2 regions of the Kitasatospora sp. NPDC048194 genome follow, and region 1 is predicted to be linked to the other one. Evidence: riboswitches for the same ligand, from Rfam matches in the RefSeq annotation. Region 1 holds a riboswitch; the other holds the start of a gene.
What was found. Region 1 has a riboswitch for glycine ahead of gcvP (aminomethyl-transferring glycine dehydrogenase). Riboswitches for the same ligand answer to the same signal wherever they lie in the genome.
Positions count from the first base shown of each region.

Region 2: linked by a shared signal. The riboswitch ahead of gcvT (glycine cleavage system aminomethyltransferase GcvT) and the one ahead of gcvP (aminomethyl-transferring glycine dehydrogenase) in region 1 are both predicted to bind glycine.

Region 1 covers NZ_JBIDAK010000022.1:122,241-129,838, forward strand. Annotated here, with positions in the region: gene ACGF07_RS24815 (glutamate--cysteine ligase) at 1-340, opposite strand, end outside; gene ACGF07_RS24820 (hypothetical protein) at 716-1,288, shown strand; gene ACGF07_RS24825 (DUF5999 family protein) at 1,698-1,889, shown strand; gene gcvP (aminomethyl-transferring glycine dehydrogenase) at 2,083-4,983, opposite strand; glycine riboswitch at 5,219-5,322, opposite strand; gene ACGF07_RS24835 (PRC and DUF2382 domain-containing protein) at 5,549-6,622, shown strand; gene ACGF07_RS24840 (MFS transporter) at 6,787-7,598, shown strand, end outside.
Region 2 covers NZ_JBIDAK010000001.1:505,462-513,059, reverse strand. Annotated here, with positions in the region: gene ACGF07_RS02350 (ABC transporter permease) at 1-464, opposite strand, end outside; gene ACGF07_RS02345 (enhanced serine sensitivity protein SseB C-terminal domain-containing protein) at 919-1,848, opposite strand; gene ACGF07_RS02340 (enhanced serine sensitivity protein SseB C-terminal domain-containing protein) at 1,965-2,759, opposite strand; glycine riboswitch at 2,978-3,082, shown strand; gene gcvT (glycine cleavage system aminomethyltransferase GcvT) at 3,314-4,435, shown strand; gene gcvH (glycine cleavage system protein GcvH) at 4,558-4,935, shown strand; gene glyA (serine hydroxymethyltransferase) at 5,020-6,300, shown strand; gene ACGF07_RS02320 (L-serine ammonia-lyase) at 6,489-7,598, shown strand, end outside.

The DNA.
Region 1 (7,598 bases):
CCGCGTAGCGCAGCCCGGTGTCGATCTCCTCCCGCAGTTCCTCGAAGACGTGCCCGCAGAGCCGGTGCGGCACGATGTTGACCTCGATGTTGAACTGGCCCAGCTCGGTCTGGAAGTCGCTGGACCCGATCGCGCTGAGCACCTGGGCGTTGCGCATCACCGGCAGACCCTGGTCGTCGGCCAGGTTGAGCTCGATCTCCAGGCCCATCACCGCCCGGGGCCGGTCGAATCGGTTCTCGCGCAGCATCCGCCCGAGCGCGTCGAGGCAGGCCTGGAGCTTGAGCCGGTACTGCTGCCGGTCCGCCAGATCCGCCCGAGTCGCCACGACCTTCTCGCCCACGGTCCCCTCCTCCTGACCCACCCGGCCGTCCGACCGTGCCAGCATCATGCCCACCCCGAAGATCGATACCCGAATGCTTGTACTGGCTTGCAATGAAAGGGAACTGACGCTTATTCAGAGCATCTGTGGACTTGCCCGGCGCCACAGCCTGTGATAAACAGATCACCCTGCGCATTTGTTCGATGAATTCGAGGAATCCGCACTGCGCTCCGGCCGGTCTTCTCCCGCCCCGAGGCACTCCTCGACGGCGGCGACCGCGCCGGCTCCGCGATCCTGCACAACCGGACACGGCCAGGCCCGTCACCGACGACGCACCGCGCCACGCCGGTATGCCGCACTCGCACGCCGATCTCGCTTGGAGAGGCGGACCCCGCCATGACCCTGCAAACCCCCCAGCCCCCACCGAGTGCCCTGCGCGCGGTCCTGGCCGCGCTAGACTCGGACGCCGCGCTGCGCCAACCCGCCGCCGCAGCCCTGCGTCACCCGACCGGACCACTGCTCCCCGCGCATCCGCTCGCGGTGCACGTCCTGGACGGCCCGCGCCCCGAGCTCACCGCCGCCCGGAGGACCGGCTGGCGCTTCCTGATCAAGGACGGCGCCGAGGTGGCCGCCGCCGCGGAGGTGGTGCAGAGCGCCGAGGGCCACACCTTCTCCCACTTCACCGCCGGCCCCTACCTCTCCTCGACCGTCCGGGCGCTGCGCGAGGCCTGGCAGCTCGCCCAGAGCTCCCGCGTCCGCTGCCAGCCCCGGTTGCTCACCTTCCCGGGCCAGTACGCGACGGCGCTCTGGCTGCACGGCCCCGACGCCGACCCGGGCGACGACCTGCTGATCCCGCTCGCCCCGGCTCCGCTCGGCGTCACCGCGCACCGCGCCCACCCGGCCGCCGAGCTGCTGCCGCTGCTCGCCCGCACCCCGCTCTCCCGGCCGCTGCTGCTCGGCTCCACCTGAGAGCGGCCCCGCCGCACCGGCCGCCGGGTCACCCCGCCCGGCGGCCCTTCGCCGTGCGCGCCCCGGCGGCCTCACCCGAACGGCCACCACCTGGGCGGGCCATCCGCAATGGCCCCACCGGGCCATGTCACGGCTGACCCGTCGGTGCGCTTTCTCCTCCGGGCCCCACCTGAACGGGTGATCTCTGCCCGGGACTTGTGGCGCATGTCACGAAATCGCTGCGCGCGCGTCCGTAGATGCCGACACTGGGAACCAGCGTGGAAGGACCACCTGTCCTACCCACTTGAACGCCGGTCCACACCTGGCCGGCGTTGCGGACAGGATCCGACTACCGCGGCGGCCCCGGACGGCAGCAACCCTCCGGGACCGCACCACGGGGAGGATCGCAGAGCGAAGCGAGGGTACGCGTATGTGCCAGCACCGTCCTGAGTGCCCGACGGCCGAGTCCGAGGACCGCGAGGCGGCCGTGCCGGTGGCTTGCCACCCTGAGCAGGGCTGGAGCCTGCTCTGCAACGGCGTCGTCCTGTTCGAGGACACCGGAGAGCTGCTGCCCGACGGCCGGGTGATCGCCCCGCGCCGCCCCGTCGCCCACGCGGCCTGAGGCCTCCCGGCGCCGGGTCGACCCGGCGCCGGGGCCCGACCGACCCGACCCGTACCGCCGCAGCCGTACGACCGGTGGCCATGGGCCCCGGCACCGCCCGACGGGGTGGCCGCCGACCGGACAGCGCACAGGGCAGGGCCCCGGCAGAAACGTTCTGCCGGGGCCCTGCCCCTCTTCGTCCGCGTCCGCGGGATCAGACGCCGTACTCGTCCAGCGGCGGGCAGGAGCAGACCAGGTTGCGGTCGCCGTACGCGCCGTCGATCCGGCTCACCGGCGGCCAGTACTTGTCCGCCGGGTTCACGCCCGCCGGGAAGACCGCCTCCTGCCGCGAGTAGCCGTGCGCCCAGTCGCCGGCCAGGGCGGCGGCGGTGTGCGGGGCGTTGCGCAGCGGGTTGTCCTCGGCCGCCCACTCGCCCGAGCCGACCTTCTCGATCTCGGCCCGGATCTCGATCATCGCGTCGCAGAACCGGTCGATCTCGTGCAGGTCCTCGGACTCGGTCGGCTCGATCATCAGCGTGCCGGCCACCGGGAAGGACATCGTCGGCGCGTGGAAGCCGTAGTCGATCAGGCGCTTGGCGATGTCGTCCACCGTCACGCCCGTCTCCTTGGTCAGCGGACGCAGGTCGATGATGCACTCGTGCGCGACCAGGCCGCCCGGGCCGGTGTAGAGCACCGGGAAGTGCGGCGCGAGCCGCTTGGCGATGTAGTTGGCGTTCAGCACCGCGACCTGGGTGGCGTGCTTCAGGCCCTCGCCGCCCATCAGCCGGACGTACGCCCAGGAGATCGGCAGGATCGCCGCCGAGCCCCACGGCGCGGCCGAGATCGGGCCGACACCGGTGGCCGGGCCGGCCTCCTCCTGCAGCGGGTGGTTCGGCAGGTACGGCGCCAGGTGGGCGCGCACCGCGACCGGGCCGACACCCGGGCCGCCGCCGCCGTGCGGGATGCAGAAGGTCTTGTGCAGGTTCAGGTGCGAGACGTCCGCACCGAACTTGCCCGGCTTGGCCAGGCCGACCAGGGCGTTCAGGTTGGCGCCGTCCACGTAGACCTGGCCACCGGCCTCGTGCACCAGGGCGCAGATCTCGGTGATCTGGGTTTCGTACACGCCGTGGGTGGACGGGTAGGTGACCATCAGCACGGACAGGTTGTCGCGGTGCTGCTCGATCTTGGCCTTCAGGTCCTCGACGTCCACGTCGCCGTCGACCAGGGTCTTCACCACGACCACGCGCATGCCGGCCATCACCGCGGAGGCGGCGTTGGTGCCGTGCGCGGAGGACGGGATCAGGCAGACGTCGCGCTGGGTGTCGCCGTTCGCCTGGTGGTAGGCGCGGACGGCCAGCAGGCCGGCCAGCTCGCCCTGGGAGCCGGCGTTCGGCTGGATCGAGACGGCGTCGTAGCCGGTGACCTCGACCAGCTGCTGCTCCAGCTGGCGGATCAGGGTGAGGTAGCCCTGGGCCTGGTCGATCGGCGCGAAGGGGTGCAGCTGACCGAACTCCGGCCAGGTGACGGCCTCCATCTCGGTGGTCGCGTTGAGCTTCATGGTGCAGGAGCCCAGCGGGATCATGCCGCGGTCGAGCGCGTAGTCCCGGTCCGACAGGCGGCGCAGGTAGCGCAGCATGGCGGTCTCCGAGCGGTGGCTGTGGAAGACCGGGTGGGTGAGGTACTCGTCCTCGCGCAGCAGCGCGGCGGGCAGCGCCTCGGCGGCCTCGGCGATCTCGACGGCGGGGACGCCGAACGCGGCCCAGACGCCGGCCAGGTGCTCGCGGGTGGTGGTCTCGTCGGTGGAGACGGAGATCCGGTCCGCGCCGTCCTGGTGGACGTTGATGCCGTGGGTGCGGGCGGCGGCGGCGATCTCGGCGGCGCGGCCCGGGACGACGGCGGTGACGGTGTCGAAGAACTCGCCGTGCAGCAGCTCGACGCCGCCGGCCCGCAGGCCCTCGGCGAGGGCGGCGGCGTAGCGGTGGGTGCGCCGGGCGATGTCGGCCAGGCCGTCCGGGCCGTGGTAGACCGCGTACATCGAGGCCATCACGGCGAGCAGCACCTGGGCGGTGCAGATGTTGCTGGTGGCCTTCTCGCGACGGATGTGCTGCTCGCGGGTCTGCAGCGCCAGGCGGTAGGCGCGGTTGCCGTCGGCGTCGACGGACACGCCGACCAGGCGGCCGGGCAGCGAGCGGGCGTACTCCGCGCGCACCGACAGGTAGCCGGCGTGCGGGCCGCCGAAGCCCATCGGCACGCCGAAGCGCTGCGAGGTGCCGCAGGCGATGTCGGCGCCCAGCGAGCCCGGGGACTTCAGCAGGGTCAGCGCAAGCAGGTCGGCGGCCACGGCGACGACCGCGCCCAGCCCGTGCGCCTGCTCGATCACCGGGGCGAGGTCGCGGACGACGCCGGTGGCGCCCGGGTACTGCAGCAGCACGCCGAAGACGCCGCGCTCGGCGACCTCGGCCGGGATGCCGTCGGACAGGTCCGCGACGACGACCTCGACACCGGTCGGCACGGCCCGGGTGTTGATCACCGCGATGGTCTGCGGGAGGGTCTCGGCGTCGACCAGGAAGACGCCGCCCTTGACCTTGGTGACGCGGCGGGCCAGGGCCATCGCCTCGGCGGCCGCGGTGCCCTCGTCCAGCAGCGAGGAGCCGGAGGTGGGCAGACCGGTCAGGTCGGAGACCAGGGTCTGGAAGTTGAGCAGCGCCTCCAGGCGGCCCTGGGAGATCTCCGGCTGGTACGGGGTGTAGGCGGTGTACCAGGCCGGGTTCTCCATGACGTTGCGCAGGATGACCGGCGGGGTGAAGGTGCCGTAGTAGCCCAGGCCGATCATCGGCTGGAGCACCTTGTTGCGGCTCGCCAGCTCGCGCAGCTCGGCGAGGACCTGCGCCTCGCTGCGGCCGGCGGGCAGGTCCAGGGCGGTGATGGAGCGGATCGCCTCGGGAACGGCGGTGGCGGCGAGCTCGTCCAGGGAGCCGTAGCCGACGGACGCCAGCATCTTCTCCTGGGCGGCGGCGTCGGGGCCGATGTGGCGGTTCTCGAAGGGGCTGGCCGACTCGAGCTCGGTGAGGGTCGAGGCGCCGATGGGGCGTCCCGCGTTCGGCTGGGCGTTCATGGTGGTCGAGGCCTCCTGGTCACGGACCGGCGGGGGCGCGCACGCCGACGGCCATCCGCTGCGGACGGCGGACCGGCTCGGGCGGGCGAACCCGAAAGGCCTCCCCCTCTGTCATCGGGACCTGAGAGCTTCGCCCGCACGTCGCGCTGTCGGCGCTCCGTCGGCTTGCACCGTCGGTGAGGGTGGTGATCGTCGGCTCCCGCGCCGGCGATCCTGCCCTGCTTTCCAGAGTGACCTATCCCGCACGGTACGGATGCCTGAGAGATTCCGGGGAGGGTTTGCTCCTTCGGCGCCCCGACCAGCGGTTTTCGCGGTCGTGGACTCTCCCGAGCGGGTTCGGCGGTCGCGGCCCAGGGTACCAGCGGGCGGCCTTCGGATCACGGGTGCGTCAGGTCACTCGAGGTCTACGCGCGTCCCCCGGACGGCCCAGCACGAAGCCCGTCCGGCGCACCCCGGTCGCGTCGGTCCCATTCATGCCTTTTGGTGTGAAGTGGCGGACGGGACGGGTGTGCTCCGACCGCCGTACCTGCGGGAGTTCCGCAGGCGCAGCGGACTGGAGGAAAGAGTGCAGACCGACATCGACCCCCGGGATCTCATCGGCCACAAGGCGGTCGACCGCAACGGAGACAAGATCGGCACGGTCGACGAGGTGTACCTGGACGACGCGACCGGCCAGCCGGAGTGGGCCGCCGTGCGAACCGGCATCTTCGGCCGCGACGCCTTCGTCCCCCTCACCACGAGCGAGTTCTCCGGTGACGAGCTCCGGGTTCCCTACGACAAGTCGCTGGTCAAGGACTCGCCGGACTTCGGCGTGGGCCAGCACCTGTCGCCGGCCCAGGAGCTCCAGCTCTACCGCTACTACGGGCTCGACACCCCGGTGGACGCCCGCACCGCCGGCGAGGAGCCCGGCCGGACCGCCCAGCCCGACCTCGACTTCGGCACGGCGCCGGCCGTCGCGGCGGCGGCGACCACGACCGCCACCACGACCGCCCCGCCGCTCGCCTTCCACTCCGCCGAGCCGGGCCCGACCACCGCGGTCGCCGGCCCCGGCGCCCTCGGCACCGACACCGCCCGGGAGACCCACGTGCCGACCCTCGCCGCCCCCGCACCCGCCGCCCCCGTGGCGACCGCTCCCGTCTTCGAGCCGAAGCCGCAGCCCGCACCGGCTGCGACCACCCCCGCGCCGGTGCCCGCGCCTTCCGCCGACACCGGCACCTCGGCCATGACGGCGCCGGTCGAGATCACCTGCCGCGAGGAGCGGCTCGACATCACCACCGAATGGCACGTCCTGGGCACCGCGAAGCTGCGCAAGTACGTGACCAGCGAGCAGGTCGAGCGCCGCGTCCCGGTGGTCCGCGAGCGGGTCCGGGTGGAGCGGGTGCCGGTCAGCGACGCCGAGCGCGCCGCGCTGACCGAGAAGGAGATCGCCGAGGACGTCGAGGAGGTCACCCTCCGCGAGGAGCGCCCCGTCGTCCGCAAGTACCTGGCGCCGATCGAGCGGGTGCGCCTGGTCGTCGAGCGCTACACCGCCGAGGAGGTCGTCCAGGACGAGCTCCGCCGCGAGCACGTCGAGGTCCACGACGACAGCGCCCCGGCCACCAACGGTGCCCGCTCCGACGGCTCGCGCCCGGTGGTCTGACCGCCCGCCCCTCTCCCCCAAGGGCCCCGGATCCCTTCCGGGGCCCTTGCCGTGCCCCGGACTTCCCCGCTTTGCCAAAGCTTAACCGCTCGATATTTGACACTCTGAAGTATCTCCGGGCATATTTACTTCAGTTCATTCACTATGTACGGGAGGAAGCAACCGTGAGTGAGGCACCACAGCCCACCACCGCGGCCGAGAAGCAGAGCAGCGCCCGGGTCCTGCCGGCCCTCATCCTGGCGATGCTGTCGTTCAGCGTGGTGCAGACCGCGGTCGTCCCGATCCTGCCCTCGCTGGCCAAGGAGCTGGACGTCTCCACGTCCAACATCACCTGGCTGATGACCGCCAACCTGCTCTCCGCAGCCGTGCTGACTCCCCTGCTGGGCCGCTTCGGCGACCTCCGGGGCCGTAAGCCCATGCTGCTCATCTCGCTGGCCGGCCTGGTCGCCGGATCCGCACTGGCGGTCGGCACCCACTCCTTCACCTGGCTGGTCGTCGCCCGCGTCCTCCAGGGCGCCGGCGGTGGCGTGATGCCGCTGGCGATCAGCATCGTCCGCGACGAGCTGCCCAAGCAGAAGGTGACCGGCGGCGTCGCCGCCATCAGCGCCTCGATGGGCGTCGGCTCCGGCCTCGGCCTGGTGGCCACCGGCCTCCTGCTGGAGCACTGGAACTACAAGTCGATCTTCTGGATGGGCCTGGCCTTCGGCCTGATCGCGATCGCCCTGGTGGCCCTGCGCGTCCCGTCCGACCCGGTCACCGACAAGGAGGGCGGCGCCGACCCGCTCGGCGCGCTCGCCCTGGCCGGCTGGCTCTCCGCCCTGCTGGTCGCGGTGAGCCAGGGCAACCACTGGGGCTGGACCTCCACCAAGACCCTCGGCCTGTTCGCCGTCGCCGCCGTGGTCGCGCTGGTCTGGGGGATCATCGAGACCAAGGTCGCGCACCCGCTGGTGGACCTGAAGATGATGTCCCGCCCGGC
Region 2 (7,598 bases), on a different contig from region 1:
CTGATCAGGGTGTCCACCCAGCCGCCGTAGTAACCGGCCATCACGCCGAGCACGGTGCCGAGGGTGTTGGACAGCACGGTCGCGCCGAAGGCGACCAGCAGGGAGACCCACGAGCCGTCGACCACGCGGGCGAGCAGGTCGCGGCCCTGCAGGGGGTCGATGCCGAGCAGGTGGTCCCCGCTCATCCCGCCCCAGTCCCCGAGCGGCAGGCCGCCGAGGTCGGCGTCCAGCAGGTCCGTGTTCGGCTGGTCGGGGTCGAGCCCGAACAGGGCCTCGATCGGCCCGGACAGCACGGCGAGCAGGATCAGCAGGATCACCACGATGCCGCCGGCGACGGCGGCCTTGTCCCGCTTGAAGCGGGTCCAGGCGATCCGACCGAGGGAACGGCCCTCGATCGTCTTGGCCGGGCTCGCGGTGGCTGGCGCCTCCGGTTCGTTCCCGGCGGTGGTCACGGATGCGGTCATGGTCAGTTGGTCCCCTCGCCGACGGTGGCCGGCCCACGGGTGCCGGGCGCCGGCTTCGGCGGTGCGGCTGCGGACGTGCGGAGGTGCTTAGGAGGAGCGGTGCGCGCGGCAGTGCGTCGTGCACAGGCACTGCCACCACGCGGGATGGGCGTCGCGTGGTCGAGCTGTCGGCGTGCGCGCTCACCTTTGTGGGGTTTCCAGTACGCGCGATGCGTTGCGCAGAACTCTCTGTCATGCGAACTGGCTTGCGCCAGCCCTGACAAGCGACAGATGCCCAACTGTGATCTGCGTGCATGCACCTCCCCGGTCTTCGGCATATCCCTCTTCACACGGCTGTAACAGCCATGTCAAGATGGGCGGACTTCGGGAACGGGAAATTCGTCCGGAAAGCACCGAAGCCGACCTGATGGCGAATCAGGTCGGCTTGGTGAATATGCGTTTGGTCCCGGGTTTGTCAGCGGCCCGGGTATCCGGGCCACGACCGCGGCCCCTGCGGCTGCCCCCAGCCCGGCGCGTTCGGCTGCGGGCCGTAGGACCACCCCGGCGCCGGCTGCCCCGGCAGCGACTGCGCCGGGTACGGCACCGGCGGGTACGGGCCGGTCGGCGGGCGCCCCGCCTCCCGGTCGAAGAACGGCCGGGCGTTGGCGCGCATCCACAGCGCCACCGGGTCGTACTCGTCGGCCATCGCCACGGTGGACACCGCGAGCCCCTCGGGCGCCACCGCGATCGCCCGCTGCATCAGCGCCCGCACCGCCTCCACGGCCGGCGGCGAACTCTCGTAGAGGTCCAGGCCGATCGCCAGGTACGGCTCCCCCACCGCGGGCTGCACCCAGGCCCGGCGCAGCGCCCGCACCGCGCGCACCTCGCCGGCCTGCCGCTCCAGCAGCGCGAAGAACTGCTGGGCGTTCACCTGCGGCTCGCTCAGCTTCAGGGGGCCGGCCGGCAGCCGGTCCAGACCCGCGGCGATCCGCCGCAGGTCCGCCCACGGCACGCCGACCCCGCCGCCGGGGGCGTGCGGATTGAGCCACAGGCCCCAGCGGGTGCGGTACAGCGAGGCGGCGATCTCCCGCCCGGAGATGACCTCGTGGGCCCGGGCCCAGCCGGAGGCCGTCAGCTGCTCGGGCGAGGTCACGGCCGGGGCGTAGCCGTGGCCGCTGATCTCCATGTTCCCGTACTGCGCGTCCGGGCTGCCCGGCGTGCCGTGCCAGAGCAGCATCCAGACCTGGCCGTCGGCGAGCGCGTGCAGCAGCCGCTCGTACGCGTCGTAACGCTCCGGCGCGACGTCGCGCAGGGCGCGCTCCAACGCGCCCGGATCCGCCGGGCGCCCGGCCGGCGCCTGGCCCCAGGGGCCCGGCCCACCGCCCGTTCCCGCTCCCGCACTCATGCGCCCACCTCGCCGCGCCTCTTTCCTCAACCCAGCCGGCCCGTCAGCCGCCTGCACGCACCCTATGGCGCGGCACCGGCCACCGCCACGGCGACGTGCTCACGAACGATCCCCGCTCACATCCGCGTATAGAAAGGCAGTACCCGGGTGAGCAGCCACTCGACCACCGGGTCGTCGGCGAGGTCGAGCAGCACGAGGTGGACGCCGCCCGGCAGCGGCGCGGTTCCCAGCGCCCGGCCGAGCGCCTCGTTCACCGCGCCCGGGTCGGCCGGGGCGGCCGGATCCAACTGGACGCCCACGAACATCACGGTCGGCTCGCCCTCGATGCTGGCCAGCGCCCGGCGCGCGGTCAGCACCCCCGGCAGCGCCGACAGTTCGGCCCGGCAGGCGGCCAGGAAGTGCTCCGGGTCCTCGCCCGGCACCGGCTCGCGCAGCGCCACCCGGCCGCCGGTCGGCGCCTCCGGCTGGTCCCAGCGGTCCTCCCGCGGCCCGCGGCGCAGCTCCGCCACGCCCTGCGGCGGCACCGGGATGCCCACCGCGGCCTCGGGATTGACCGCGATGCCCACGCCCAGCGGCAGTCCGCGGGCGAACTCCCAGGCCGGCGCGATCGCGAAGGCCATCCCCGGCGCCTGCTGCAGGAACACCTCCTGCGAGGAGAACACCGGCACGTACGGGTCCCCGGCCAGTTCGACGGTCGGCAGGTCCAGCGACTGCCCGGCCGGATCGCCGCCGGCCGGCAGCGGGATCCACACCTGGCTGCGGGCCAGCACCTCGATCACCCGCGGCGTCGCGCCGGGGTCGCCCAGCGCGGCCGTCAGCACCTGCTCCAGCTCGTTGGCCGGCCAGGCGCCGCCCGGCGGCGCCGCCTCCGGGCCGCCCCACCCCTGCTGCTGCTCCACCGGGTACTCCATGCGCCGCCGATCCGCCCTCGTGCCGGTCGGCCGCCCACTGCTGCGCCGACGCGCAGAAGTCTAGGGGCCCGGTGGGACGCCGGTCGGGCGCCGGTCGGGCACGGGTTCGACTTCGGGCGGTGTGACCGGGCCCCCCTCCCCCCGCGCCCGTGGACGTGCCATGATGTGCGCGTCCGACGGCATGCGCCGCGGGCCCCCACAACTCCACACCGGCCGCTCGAACCCGCGCGGGAGAGTCCGGAGTGCCGCCCAGGCGGTACGGCCGGCGCCGAAGGAGCAAGTCCTCCCCGGAATCTCTCAGGCCCCCTTACCGCACGGGTTAGGCACATCTGGAAAGCGGCGCCCGGCCCTGTCGCGCGCCCACCCACGGTGCAAGCCGCCATGCTGTCCTGGATGCTGGAAACAGCTGCGGGCAGGTGGGCGGTGAAGCTCTCAGGTTCGACGACAGATGGGGAGACCCACGCCGCCGCATGCCCGCGCGCAGGGTCGGTCCCCGAGCGGGTCCCGTCCCGGCGCGTGCACCCCTGAGTGCCCCGACCGAGGAGTTCCTGGCCATGTCGTCCCTCCGCCTGACCGCGCTCGACGCGCTGCACCGCGCCCTCGGCGCGACCATGACCGACTTCGCCGGCTGGGACATGCCGCTGCGCTACGGCAGCGAGCGCGAGGAGCACCTCGCCGTCCGCACCAAGGCCGGTCTGTTCGACCTCTCGCACATGGGCGAGATCACCGTCACCGGCCCGCAGGCCGGCGAGATGCTGGACCACGCGCTGGTCGGCTTCGTCTCCGCGCTGGGCGTGCTGCGCGCCCGCTACACCATGATCTGCGCCGAGGACGGCGGCATCCTGGACGACCTGATCGTCTACCGGCTGCGCGAGGACGCCTTCCTGGTCGTCGCCAACGCCTCCAACGCCCAGCTGGTCCTGGACGAGCTGATCGCCCGCGCCAAGGGCTTCGACGCCGTCGTCACCGACGACCGCGACACCTACGCCCTGATCGCCGTCCAGGGCCCGGAGTCCACCGCGATCCTGGCCGGAACCACGGACGCCGACCTGCCCGGCCTGAAGTACTACGCGATCCTCCCGGCCCGGGTCGCCGACCGCGACGTGCTGCTGGCCCGCACCGGTTACACCGGCGAGGACGGCTTCGAGATCTTCTGCCACCCGGGCGACGCCGAGGACGTCTGGCAGGCGCTGACCGCCGCCGGCGAGGGCCGCGGCCTGGTGCCGTGCGGGCTGTCCTGCCGCGACACCCTGCGCCTGGAGGCGGGCATGCCGCTGTACGGGCACGAGCTGTCCACCGACCTCACCCCCTTCGACGCGGGCCTGGGCCGGGTCGTCCGCTTCGACAAGACGACCAACGACGGCGCCTTCGTCGGCCGCAAGGCGCTGGAGCAGGCGGCCGCCGCGGCCGAGGCCAACCCGCCGAAGGTGCTGGTCGGCCTGGTCTCCGAGGGCAAGCGGGTGCCCCGCGCCGAGTACACCGTGGTCTCCACCGAGGGAGCTCCGATCGGCCGGATCACCTCGGGCGCGCCCTCCCCGACCCTGGGCAAGCCGATCGCGATGGCCTACGTCGACGCCGCCCACGCCGCCCCCGGCACCACCGTCGCGGTGGACGTGCGCGGCAAGCACGAGCCGGTCCAGGTCGTGGCGCTGCCGTTCTACAAGCGCGCCCGCTGAGCCCGCCCCGGCCGGGCCCGCGGGCCCGGCCGGCCCCTTCCTTCCCCCATACCCGCACGTCGGAGCCGTCCGCCTGGCGGCCCGCTTCGTCGTACCCGCTTCCCATCCTGGAGAATGACGCCATGAGCAACCCCCAGCACCTGCAGTACACCAAGGAGCACGAGTGGCTGACGGCCGCGGACGCCGACGGTGTCTCCACGGTCGGCATCACCAAGCACGCCGCCGACGCGCTCGGTGACATCGTCTACGTGCAGCTGCCCGAGGTCGGCGACACCGTGGCCGCCGGCGAGACCTGCGGCGAGCTGGAGTCGACCAAGTCGGTCAGCGACCTGTACTCCCCGGTGACCGGCGAGGTCACCGAGGTCAACCAGGACGTCCTGGACGACAACAGCCTGGTGAACAGCGCCCCCTTCGAGGGCGGCTGGCTGTTCAAGGTGCGCGTCGAGTCCACCGACGAGCTGCTCAGCGCCGACGAGTACGACGCGCTCACCCACAGCTGACCCGCTCGTGACCGGGCGGGCCGCACCACGGCGGCCCGCCCGACCCCGCCGTCCCTCCGCTCTCCTCCCCGGGAAGACCACACCATGACGGTTCTCAACCAGTCCCTGCACGCCCTCGACCCGGAGATCGCCGCCGCGGTCGACGCCGAGCTGCACCGCCAGCAGACCACCCTGGAGATGATCGCCTCCGAGAACTTCGCCCCGGTGGCGGTCATGGAGGCCCAGGGCTCGGTGCTCACCAACAAGTACGCCGAGGGCTACCCCGGCCGCCGCTACTACGGCGGCTGCGAGCACGTCGACGTGGTCGAGCAGATCGCGATCGACCGGGTCAAGGCCCTGTTCGGCGCCGAGCACGCCAACGTCCAGCCGCACTCGGGCGCGCAGGCCAACGCCGCGGCGATGTTCGCGCTGATCCAGCCGGGCGACACCATCCTGGGCCTGAACCTGGCCCACGGCGGTCACCTGACCCACGGCATGAAGATCAACTTCTCCGGCAAGCTCTACAACGTGGTCGCGTACCACGTCGACGAGAAGACCGGCCAGGTCGACATGGCCGAGGTCGAGCGCCTGGCCAAGGAGCACCAGCCGAAGCTGATCATCGCCGGTTGGTCCGCCTACCCGCGCCAGCTGGACTTCGCCGAGTTCCGCCGGGTCGCCGACGAGGTCGGCGCCCTGCTCATGGTGGACATGGCGCACTTCGCCGGCCTGGTGGCCGCCGGGCTGCACCCGAACCCGGTGCCGCACGCGGACGTCGTCACCACCACCACCCACAAGACCCTGGGCGGCCCGCGCGGCGGCGTCATCCTGTCCAGGGCCGAGCACGCCAAGAAGATCAACTCCGCGGTCTTCCCCGGCCAGCAGGGCGGTCCGCTGGAGCACGTCATCGCGGGCAAGGCCGTCGCCTTCAAGGTCGCCGCCTCGGAGGAGTTCAAGGAGCGGCAGCAGCGCACCCTGGAGGGCGCCCGGATCCTCGCCGAGCGCCTGCTGCGCGAGGACGTCGCCGAGGCCGGCGCCACCGTGCTGTCCGGCGGCACCGACGTCCACCTGGTCCTGGTCGACCTGCGCAACAGCAGCCTCGACGGCCAGCAGGCCGAGGACCGCCTGCACGAGGTCGGCATCACGGTCAACCGCAACGCCGTCCCGAACGACCCGCGCCCGCCGATGGTCACCTCGGGCCTGCGCATCGGCACCCCGGCCCTGGCCACCCGCGGCTTCCGGGCCGAGGACTTCCGCGAGGTCGCCGATGTCATCGCCGAGGCGCTCAAGCCCGCCTTCGACGAGACCGTCGCCGCCGCCCTGAAGGCCCGCGTCACCGCCCTGGCCGAGAAGTACCCGCTCTACCCCAACCTGGCCAACCAGGAGTGATCCGGCCCCGTCCGGTTCACCGGGCATAGGGCCCGCCCCGGGTGACCGGCCTCACTCCGCCGGTGCACCTGGGACTCCGGGGCACCGCGCACACTGGACAGTGCGCGCGGTGCCCCGTCCCGTGTCGGCCCCGCCCAGCCCCCTCCAGCCCGCTAAGTCCTTCCACGAGACAGACAAGGACGTCCCCCGTGGCCATCAGCGTCTTCGACCTCTTCTCCATCGGCATCGGCCCGTCGAGCTCCCACACCGTCGGCCCGATGCGCGCGGCCCGGATGTTCGCCCGCCGGCTGCGCTCCGAAGGCCTGCTGCCCCGGGCCACCGCCGTGCGCGCCGAGCTGTACGGCTCGCTGGGCGCCACCGGCCACGGCCACGGCACCCCCAAGGCCGTCCTGCTGGGCCTGGAGGGCAACTCGCCCCGGACCGTCGACGTCGACCAGGCCGACAAGGACGTCGAGCGGATCGCCGCCGAGAAGCGGCTCGACCTGCTCGGCGAGCACACCATCGACTTCGACCCCGACGACCAGCTGGTCCTGCACCGGCGCCGCTCGCTGCCGTACCACGCCAACGGGATGACCCTGTGGGCGTTCGCGGCGGACGGCTCCGCCCTGCTGGAGAAGACCTACTACTCGGTCGGCGGCGGCTTCGTCGTGGACGAGGACGCGATCGGCGCGGACCGGGTCAAGCCCGACGACACCGTGCTGCGCTACCCCTTCCGCACCGGCGAGGAGCTGCTGCGGCTCACCCGGGAGACCGGGCTGTCGATCTCCGGCCTGATGCTGGAGAACGAGAAGGCCTGGCGCAGCGAGGAGGAGATCCGGACCGGGCTGCTGGAGATCTGGTCCGTGATGCAGGAGTGCGTGCGGGCCGGCATGACCCGCGAGGGCATCCTGCCGGGCGGCCTCAAGGTCCGCCGCCGGGCCGCCGCCGCGGCCCGGACGCTGCGCGCCGAGGGGATCGGCCCGGCCAACGCGATGGAGTGGGTGACTCTCTACGCGATGGCGGTCAACGAGGAGAACGCCTCCGGCCGCCGGGTCGTCACCGCGCCCACCAACGGCGCGGCGGGCATCATCCCGGCCGTCCTGCACTACTACCTGAACTTCATCCCGGGCGCCGACGAGGACGGCATCGTCCGCTTCCTGCTCGCGGCGGGCGCCATCGGCATGCTCTTCAAGGAGAACGCCTCCATCTCCGGCGCCGAGGTCGGCTGCCAGGGCGAGGTCGGCTCCGCCTGCTCGATGGCCGCGGGCGGCCTCGCCGAGGTCCTCGGCGGCACCCCCGAGCAGGTCGAGAACGCCGCC